Regions from separate parts of the Streptomyces sp. NPDC001415 genome, predicted to be linked through region 2. Evidence: riboswitches for the same ligand, from Rfam matches in the RefSeq annotation. Region 2 holds a riboswitch; each other region holds the start of a gene.
What was found. A riboswitch is a leader RNA that binds a small molecule or an ion and turns the genes downstream of it on or off. The one in region 2 is predicted to bind cyclic di-AMP.
Positions count from the first base shown of each region.

Region 1: another riboswitch for cyclic di-AMP. It lies ahead of ACWC2B_RS17505 (transglycosylase family protein); the one in region 2 lies ahead of ACWC2B_RS25845 (M23 family metallopeptidase).
Region 3: another riboswitch for cyclic di-AMP. It lies ahead of ACWC2B_RS24450 (M23 family metallopeptidase); the one in region 2 lies ahead of ACWC2B_RS25845 (M23 family metallopeptidase).
Region 4: another riboswitch for cyclic di-AMP. It lies ahead of ACWC2B_RS09160 (transglycosylase SLT domain-containing protein); the one in region 2 lies ahead of ACWC2B_RS25845 (M23 family metallopeptidase).

Region 1 covers NZ_JBSFIE010000011.1:115,068-117,259, reverse strand. Annotated here, with positions in the region: gene ACWC2B_RS17510 (transglycosylase family protein) at 1-377, shown strand, start outside; cyclic di-AMP (ydaO/yuaA leader) riboswitch at 635-803, shown strand; gene ACWC2B_RS17505 (transglycosylase family protein) at 807-1,520, shown strand; gene eno (phosphopyruvate hydratase) at 1,781-2,192, shown strand, end outside.
Region 2 covers NZ_JBSFIE010000022.1:35,109-37,300, forward strand. Annotated here, with positions in the region: gene ACWC2B_RS25840 (M16 family metallopeptidase) at 1-909, shown strand, start outside; cyclic di-AMP (ydaO/yuaA leader) riboswitch at 1,146-1,305, shown strand; gene ACWC2B_RS25845 (M23 family metallopeptidase) at 1,319-2,086, shown strand.
Region 3 covers NZ_JBSFIE010000019.1:116,230-118,421, forward strand. Annotated here, with positions in the region: gene ACWC2B_RS24445 (PP2C family protein-serine/threonine phosphatase) at 1-678, shown strand, start outside; cyclic di-AMP (ydaO/yuaA leader) riboswitch at 940-1,079, shown strand; gene ACWC2B_RS24450 (M23 family metallopeptidase) at 1,091-2,161, shown strand.
Region 4 covers NZ_JBSFIE010000005.1:284,700-286,891, forward strand. Annotated here, with positions in the region: gene ACWC2B_RS09155 (STAS domain-containing protein) at 1-228, opposite strand, end outside; gene ACWC2B_RS09160 (transglycosylase SLT domain-containing protein) at 545-1,288, opposite strand; cyclic di-AMP (ydaO/yuaA leader) riboswitch at 1,291-1,474, opposite strand; gene ACWC2B_RS09165 (carbohydrate kinase family protein) at 1,926-2,192, shown strand, end outside.

The DNA of each region.
Region 1 (2,192 bases), on a different contig from region 2:
GGACCGACCCGAGCGGCCCGGCCGGATCGAATGGGTCCAGTGGCTCAAGCGGGTCCAGTGGCTCCAATGGTTCGAACAATTCGGGCAACTCCACCGATAGTCGCGATTCCGGACGTCACGCCTCGCGAGGTGACGATGCCTCACGTGAGTCCGGTAACACCCCCGCCGCCAACGGCGACTACACCGTCCGTCCCGGCGACAATCTGTCGGTCATCGCCGAGGCGAACAAGATCCAGGGCGGCTGGCCCGCGCTGTACCACGCCAACGAGAAGCTGATCGGCACCGACCCGAACCTCATCCTGCCTGGCCAGAGCCTGGACCTGAAGGGTGTCGCGGCGGTCGTGACGGCCCCGAAGTCGGCACCGAAGCAGGGTTAGTTCGCTGGCGTATGTCCGTTCTGTGCAAGTGAGACATGGGTCTCTTCGCCTCAACTGGCGTGTCCCGTCTGCCCGGTCCGTCCGCCCCGCCCCTCACCTGCGGAAACATCCCTTGTGTGACGGCAAGTAGGGGGGATTTCTCCCCGATGTGCGTCTTTGAACATTGGCGGGGCGTGTGTTTTCGTCGGACTCGCTCGTCACCACGAGCCCCGTCGACCGAGCACGCCGAATCCTGCCGTCGGCCGACGGGAACAGTCGACGCTTATGCGCCGTAGGCAGGAGCGGGGGACCCAAGGTAAGTGCCGGGCCCGGCAGTTCAGACGACTGCCGCAACGGCTTGGGGTGAAGACGGGCGCATCGACGCTCGGCCGGGCAGCTCACGCCCGAACCCGACAGCTCACCTCGCAGGCGTCGGTGAGGAGAACCTCCATGCTGCTTTCCGGCAAGGGCAAGCACCGTCGCCCGTCCAAGGCCGTCCGTGTCGCCACGCTGGCCGGTGTCACCGGTGTCGCCGTGGCCGCCCCGCTGATGGCGGCGGGCAACGCCTCCGCCGCTTCCGTCCAGACCTGGGACGCCGTCGCCCAGTGCGAGTCCGGCGGCAACTGGTCCATCAACACCGGCAACGGCTACTACGGCGGCCTGCAGTTCTCGCAGTCCTCCTGGGCCGCCGCCGGCGGCACCCAGTACGCCGCGCGCGCCGACCTCGCCACCAAGGGCCAGCAGATAGCCACCGCCGAGAAGCTGCTCGCGATGCAGGGCCCGGGTGCCTGGGGCTGCGCCGGCGCCGGCAACCTGACGTCCGGCGGCAGCAAGGCCGACGTCGACACCTCCGGCTCGTCCTCGAAGCCGAAGGCCTCGAAGCCCGCGGCGCCCAAGCAGCAGGCCCAGCCCCAGCAGAAGTCGCAGCCGAAGGCGAAGAAGGCCGAGCGCACCGAGTCCGCGCCGGCCAGCCGCGACGAGCAGCGCACCGAGCCGGTCAAGCAGGGCAACGGCGAGTACACCGTCAAGTCCGGCGACACCCTCGGTGACATCGCCGCCGCCAACGGCGTCAAGGGCGGCTGGCAGAAGCTGTTCGAGCTGAACAAGGACATCGTCAAGGACGCGAACCTGATCTTCCCGGGCCAGAAGCTGCACCTCAGCTGAAGCTGACCCACCCCCCCAGGTCGCCCCGGCCCGGCGCGCATTCCCCCGTACGCGCCGGGCCGGGGTTTTCGCTGTTACCCGGCAGTAGTGTTGTGGCCCTTTGCCCGGGAATCAGGGTTCTTGGGCCCTTTTTCGTCCCAGGAGGCGGGCACCCGGCTGGCCGGAGCTCCAGAGCCGGTTAGGCTCTTGTCGCAAGGCGAAGCGACCCCGCAAGGCCCTGCACTGCTTGCGTCACATCTAGCGTCACATCCCAGAAGGAGATGCTCGTGCCGTCCATCGACGTCGTCGTAGCCCGGGAAATCCTGGACTCCCGAGGCAACCCCACGGTCGAGGTCGAGGTCGGCCTCGACGACGGCAGCACCGGCCGTGCTGCAGTTCCGTCCGGCGCCTCCACCGGTGCCTTCGAGGCCATCGAGCTCCGCGACGGCGACCCCAACCGCTACGGCGGCAAGGGTGTCGAGAAGGCCGTTCTCGCCGTCATCGAGCAGATCGGCCCGGAGCTCGTCGGCTACGACGCCACCGAGCAGCGCCTGATCGACCAGGCCATGTTCGACCTGGACGCCACGGACAACAAGGGCTCGCTCGGCGCCAACGCCATCCTCGGCGTCTCGCTCGCCGTCGCGCACGCCGCCTCCGAGGCCAGCGACCTGCCGCTGTTCCGCTACCTGGGCG
Region 2 (2,192 bases):
TCCCGGCGGGCCGCCAAGGAGCTCTCCAAGGAGCTGTTCCCGGCCTCCGCGCGCATGTCCCGGCCCCGCCAGGGCACCGAGGAGACGGTCGCCGCGATCGACGCGGCCGCGGTGCGCGCCTTCTACGAGGAGCATGTGCGCCCCGCGACGACCGTCGCCGTCGTCGTCGGCGACCTGTCGGGCACCGACCTCGACGCGATCCTCACGGACACCCTGGGCGACTGGACCGGCGACCGCGCCGAGCCGCGCCCCGTCCCGCCGATCACCGCCGACGACAGGGGCCGGGTCGTCATCGTGGACCGCCCGGGCGCGGTCCAGACCCAGCTGCTCATCGGCCGCATCGGCCCGGACCGGCACGACCGGGTCTGGGCGGCCCAGGTGCTCGGTACGTACTGCCTGGGCGGCACGCTCACCTCGCGCCTCGACCGCGTGCTGCGCGAGGAGAAGGGCTACACCTACGGGGTGCGCGCGTTCGGCCAGGTGCTGCGCTCGGGCCCCGACGGCGGCGCGGCCATGCTCGCCATCAGCGGCTCGGTCGACACCCCGAACACTGGCCCGGCCCTCGACGACCTGTGGAAGGTGCTGCGCACGCTGGCGGCCGAGGGTCTGACGGATGCCGAGCGCGAGACGGCCGTGCAGAACCTGGTGGGCGTCGCGCCGCTCAAGTACGAGACCGCGGCGGCCGTCGCGGGGACGCTGGCCGACCAGGTCGAGCAGTTCCTGCCCGACGACTACCAGGCGCAGCTGTACGCGCTGCTCGCCGGGACCGGCACCGTGGAGGCGACGGCGGCCGTCGTCAACGCCTTCCCGGCCGACCGGCTCGTCACGGTCCTGGTGGGCGACGCGGCACAGATCGAGGAGCCCGTCAGGGCGCTCGGAATCGGTGAAGTGACCGTCGTGGCAGGCTGATTGACGCACCGTCCGGGCCGATCGAGGCGCCCGGACGGTCGAGGGACACGGGACCCCGGCGGCGGATGCGCTGCCGGGGTCCTCCTGATGTCCGGCTCAATGTCCGGTTTGTTGGGGAGGTTGCCTGTCTGTCATGTGGCGTGCGCTACAAAAACCGGTGTCTGTTTGGTGATTGAAAGATCAGCCGTCTAGCGTCGGTCCCGCTGTCCGTCACCACCCGTCGCAGCCGCGGCACCGGACAGTGATCGCCGAGTCCCCGAAGGCGCGAGCCTGGGGAGCCGGGGACCCACTCAGTCCCTGGGGTGAATCGGACGCCTCCGCCCGCGGAGGAGCCCGTAGGAGACCTTCCTGCTCCGAACCCGTCAGCTAACCCGGTAGGCGAGATGGAAGGAAAGGACACCGCCACTTCATGGCGTTCACCCGTGCCACCGGGAAGCATCGCGCGCCCAGCCGTATGACGCGCCGCAGCGCGAACATCGCGGGCATCGCCACCCTCGCCACCGCCGGAGTCGTAGGCACCCTCGCCTCCCCGGCCATGGCGGCCCCCAGCACCACCACGGTCGACACCGGCCTCACCCAGGCCATCGTCATCGGCGACAGCATCGCCGACCAGGTGGGCGCCCAGGCCGACGCGCAGAAGCAGGCCGCCGCGAAGGCCAAGGCGATGGCCGAGGCCGAGGCCGCCGCCAAGGCGAAGGCCGAGCAGCGGGCCAAGGAGGCACGCGAGGCCAAGGAGCGCGCCGCGCGCGAGGCCGAGCGCAAGCGCCTCAACACCTTCGTGGCTCCCATATCCGACAGCTATGTGTCCACCGGCTACAAGACCGGCGGATCGCTGTGGTCCTCCGGCAGCCACACCGGCATCGACTTCCACGCCGGGATCGGCACTCCGGTGCACGCCGTGGGTCTCGGCACCGTCGTCGAGGCCGGCAACGGCGGCGCCTACGGCAACAACGTCGTGATCAGGATGAACGACGGCACGTACACCCAGTACGGCCACCTCTCGGTCATCCAGGTCTCCGTCGGCCAGAGCGTCGAGCCGGGCCAGCAGATCGCGCTGTCGGGCAACACCGGCAACACCACGGGCCCGCACCTCCACTTCGAGGCCCGCACCGGCCCGGACTACGGCTCGGACATCGACCCCGTCGCCTACCTGCGCTCGCACGGCGTCACCGTCTGAGACGTCCGAAGACGGTCCGAGGCGCCTGAAGACCGCCCCAGACATCTGAAGCGCACCCGCACTCGGGGCCCCGCGCACACCGAAGGCCCCCGGCACATCCGCCGGG
Region 3 (2,192 bases), on a different contig from region 2:
TTCATCGGCGGGGACCTGTTCGCCGTGCAGGACACCCCGTACGGGGTCCGGCTCGTCGTCGGCGACGTACGCGGCAAGGGGCTCCAAGCGGTGGAGGCCGTCGCCGTGGTGATCGGCGCGTTCCGGGAGGCCGCCGAGCAGGAGTCATCCCTGGAGGCGGTCGCCCAGCGCCTGGAGCGGGCGCTGGCCCGCGAGGGCACCCGGCGCGACCGGCTGGACGCGGTCGAGGGGTTCACCACCGCGCTGCTCGCCGAGATCCCGCGCGGCGACGGCACCGTACGCCTGGTGAACCGGGGGCATCCCGAGCCCTTCATGCTGCACGAGGACGGCTCGCTCGACGTGCTCGTCCCGGCCGAGCCCGCGCTGCCGCTCGGCATGGCCGACCTCGGGGTGTGGCCGGACCGGGCGGACGTGCGGCCCTTCCCCGCCGGGTCGACGCTGCTGCTCTACACCGACGGCCTGTCCGAGGCGCGGGACGACAGGGGTGTCTTCTACGATCCCGGCGCCCGGCTGCGCGGCGCGATCTTTCCCGGCCCGGAGGAGGTCCTGGACGCGCTCGTCGACGACGTACGCCGCTACACGGGCGGCGGCGCGAGCGACGACATGGCGCTGCTCGCGGTGGCCCGCCCGGCCGAGGGGCAGCCGGAGCGGCGGCGCACGGTGAGGATCGTGAAGTAGCACGGTCGCCGTGACATGAGGGCGTCACGGTGTGTGCCCGAAGGATGCCACTGCGCATAACAATTGACACACCGTCAGAATGGGGGTGTGACGGGGGCGACCCTGAGAGGTTGTCAACTCGCCCGAATTGGACCGCCTATGGGGTACTAAGTCCTGGCCAGGGCCGTTAACGATCAGTGGGAACGGCTTGGAATCCACCCCCGGCGTCTATTAACGTTCGATAACGCAGCGCGGTCGTCCCAGCCGCCGCCAAGGCGGCACCGTGCGCATGCGCCGAATCCCGCGAGGGAACCGGGGAACCACCAACTTGGGGTGAATCGGGCGCCCGTCATGGGCGTTCGTAGGAGACCTTCCTGCTCCGAACCCGTCAGCTAACCCGGTAGGCGAGAAGGAAGGAAAGGAGCGCGCCCTCGTGGCGTCCAACGAGCCTGCCCTCGACACCCCCCTCCCTCCGGTTTCCCTGTACGGGGACGCACCCGGCGAGACCGAGACCTGGGAGGAGTGGGACCCGACCGAGGAGTCGGTACGCCCGGTACGCGGCCGGCACCGGGTGGCCAAGCAGCGCGGCGGGCTCGCCCGCAGCTCCACGGTTCTGGGCGTCGGCGTCATCGCCGCGGTCGGCGCGGGCGGCATGGCCACCGCGCAGACCAAGCCGCCGGTCTCCATATCGCTGCCCGACTCCATATCCAGCAGCCTGCCGGACCTCGGGTCGCTGCCCGGCGTCGGCGAGCTCGTCTCGCACGACAGCCCGGACACCCCGAAGACCGCCGCCGCCAGGGCCGATCAGAAGATCGCCGGCTCGCCGCTGACCATGACGGGGCTGTCCACCAGCGAGGCCGAGCAGGGCGCCACCGACGCCGGTGAGGCGCTGCGCGCCCGCATCCTCCAGCAGGCCGAGCAGCAGAAGGCCGGTGCGGTCGCCGAGGCGAAGGCGGCCGCGCAGAAGGCCGCTGCGGAAAAGGCCGCCGCCGAGGCCAAGGCCAAGCAGGACGCGGCCGCGGCCAAGGCCGCCGCCGAGAAGAAGGCGGCCGAGGAGGCCGCGGCCAAGAAGGCGGAGGAGGAGCGGCTGGCCAAGCTGGCCGCGAGCTACTCCCTGCCGGTCGGCTCGTACACGATCACTTCCACGTTCGGCGAGGCCGGCTCGATGTGGTCCTCCGGCCACCACACCGGCCTCGACTTCGCGGCCCCGACGGGCACGCCGCTCAAGGCGATCCACTCCGGGACGGTGAAGTCGGCTGGCTGGGCCGGGGCGTACGGCTACCGCACGGTGATCACGCTGGATGACGGCAGCGAGCTCTGGTACTGCCACCAGTCGTCGCTGGCGGTGAGTGAGGGGCAGAAGGTGTCGACGGGGGATGTCATCGGGCGGGTCGGGGCGACCGGGAACGTCACGGGGCCGCACCTGCACCTGGAGGTGCATACGCCTTCCGGCACGGGGATCGACCCGATGGCTTGGCTCCAGTCGAAGGGGCTGAACCCCTGACCCACCCCGGACCCTTGGAGGGCGCCGCAGG
Region 4 (2,192 bases), on a different contig from region 2:
GAAGTCCACGGGCCGCAAGTCCACGATCACGCGCGCCCGGGCCGGCTGCGTGGCGGCGTCGAGATGCAGCTGGACTCCGGGCGCGGTGGCCAGGTCGACGGTGCCGTGGACCTCGACCACCGTGAACCCTTGCATCAGATAGGTGCGGGCATTGGAGAGCCGGTCCGGCAGCAGCCCCGGCGGAAGCGGCACAGGGGCCGAGACGGATGGCCGAGCGGTGGTTCCCATGGCAGCTCCCGGTCCAGAACTGGCCTCCGCGGGTGCGGAGGTACTCGGTAATCGGGCAGTCACCGTGGTCCGGGGTGACGCACTACCACCCTAGGAACAGGGCCGCATGCAGAAACGTGCACCCTTCGAATTGTTCACCCTCGGGAGTGAACGAAATTTGCACCGCTCCCCGTTTGAACACCGCACACGGGAAGCGAAGCGACCCGGCGCGCCTGTCTTCTGGCCCGCCGGGGCTGAACCCCGGGCGATGGACCGCCGGTTGGGGCCGACGGTCGGCCGGGCGCCCCCCGAAAGCGCCCGGCCCCGAGGGCGACCGTCAGTACGCCCCGAAGACGTTGTCGATCGAGCCGTACGTCTTGGCGGCGTAGTTGCACGCGGCGGTGATGTTGGCGACCGGGTCGTAGAGGTCCATGGACGTACCCGGCACGTGGAAGGCGGCGAACGTGGGCTGGATGACCTGGAGGAGTCCCTTGGAGGGCGTGCCGGCCACCGCGTTGGAGTCCCAGTTGTTGATCGCCAGGGGGTTGCCCGACGACTCGCGCATGATGTTGCGGTAGATGCCGTTGTAGCTGCCGGGGATGCCGTGCTGGGCCATGATGGCCATCGACTGCTTGATCCAGCCGTCCAGGTTGTTGGCGTACGTCGGCGCGCCGGCCGTGCTCGCGGCGGTGAGGCTCGTCGTGCGGGCGGAGCGGTCGGCCCGGTCGGCCGAGGCGTCCCGGGCGGTGCTCGCCGCGGCCGGGCCGCCGACGGTGAGCTTGAGGCCGGGCTGGATCAGAGCCGGGTCGCCACCGATGACGCTCTTGTTGTCCTGGTAGAGCTGCTTCCAGCCGCCGCTCACGTTGAGGGCGTCGGCGATCTTGGCGAGCGAGTCCCCGGCGACGACGGCGTAGCTCGTGGGAGCGGCCTTGACGGCGGTGGCGGAGTGGGCCGGCGCGGCGGCGGCCGTGGTCGCACCGATCACCGGCATGGCGAGTACGGCGCCGCCCGTTCCGGCGGCGGCGAGGCCCCGGGACAGCGAGCTGGACTTGGGGCGGCGGTGCTTGCCCTTTGCAGGCATGGTGAATTCCTCTCCTTCGCCTACGAGGTGAGCTGTCGGGTTCGGACGGGAGATGTCCGGTCGCGGCGCACGCGACTTCACCCCAGCCGTTCCGGAATCCGGATCGGCGGCTTACCTGGTTCCCCCGCTCCTGCCAAACGTGTGTGGGAGGCTCCGGACGGCGGCAGGATTCGGCGTTCCCTCCGGATTGACGGTGAACGTAAACGAATAGGCCGACCGGAAACAAGGCCAGAATTCAATGGGCGCGATCCGGGATATTGATCCACTTAAATCCACACGCCGCGACCGCCCCGCCCGGGACCTCAACTCGCTTTCGGTTCAACCGAAATGACCCCGAGGAGCCCGAGCGCCCACCATCCCACACGTGACCCAATTCACTCGCTCGTCGAGCAACCGGGCAGCCCATCCACAAAAGAGGCGAGCCTCACTCAATAGCGGCCAATTCGGACATCATAAATGCGGGAGTGCGAGCGGAGTGATGGCATCCCAAAACATTCCATTTAGGACACTCGGGACTTCTCCTGGTTCACATGCCTCACATACCTGCGGCAGCACACGTGTCCCTCACGCCCCTGCCGGAGATCATTGCTCACAGGCCACCCTCCACGGTGGGACCAGGCGACAGAGAGGTGGAACGGTGATCCGAGAGAGCGCGGAGTACGACGTCCTGGTGGTCGGGGGCACGGGGGTGGACACGGTCGTACGCGTCGACTCCCTGCCGGTCCCGCTCGCCGACTCGGTGCAGGTCGGCCCGATCGTGGAGTGGCCCGGGCACACCGGGGCGAACGTGGCCCTCGGGACGCGAGCCCTCGGCCTGGCGGTCGGCCTGATCGACTGCATCGGCGACGACTGGATCGGCTCCCAGGTGCGCGAGCTGCTGGCCGAGGGTGATGTGGACTTCGCC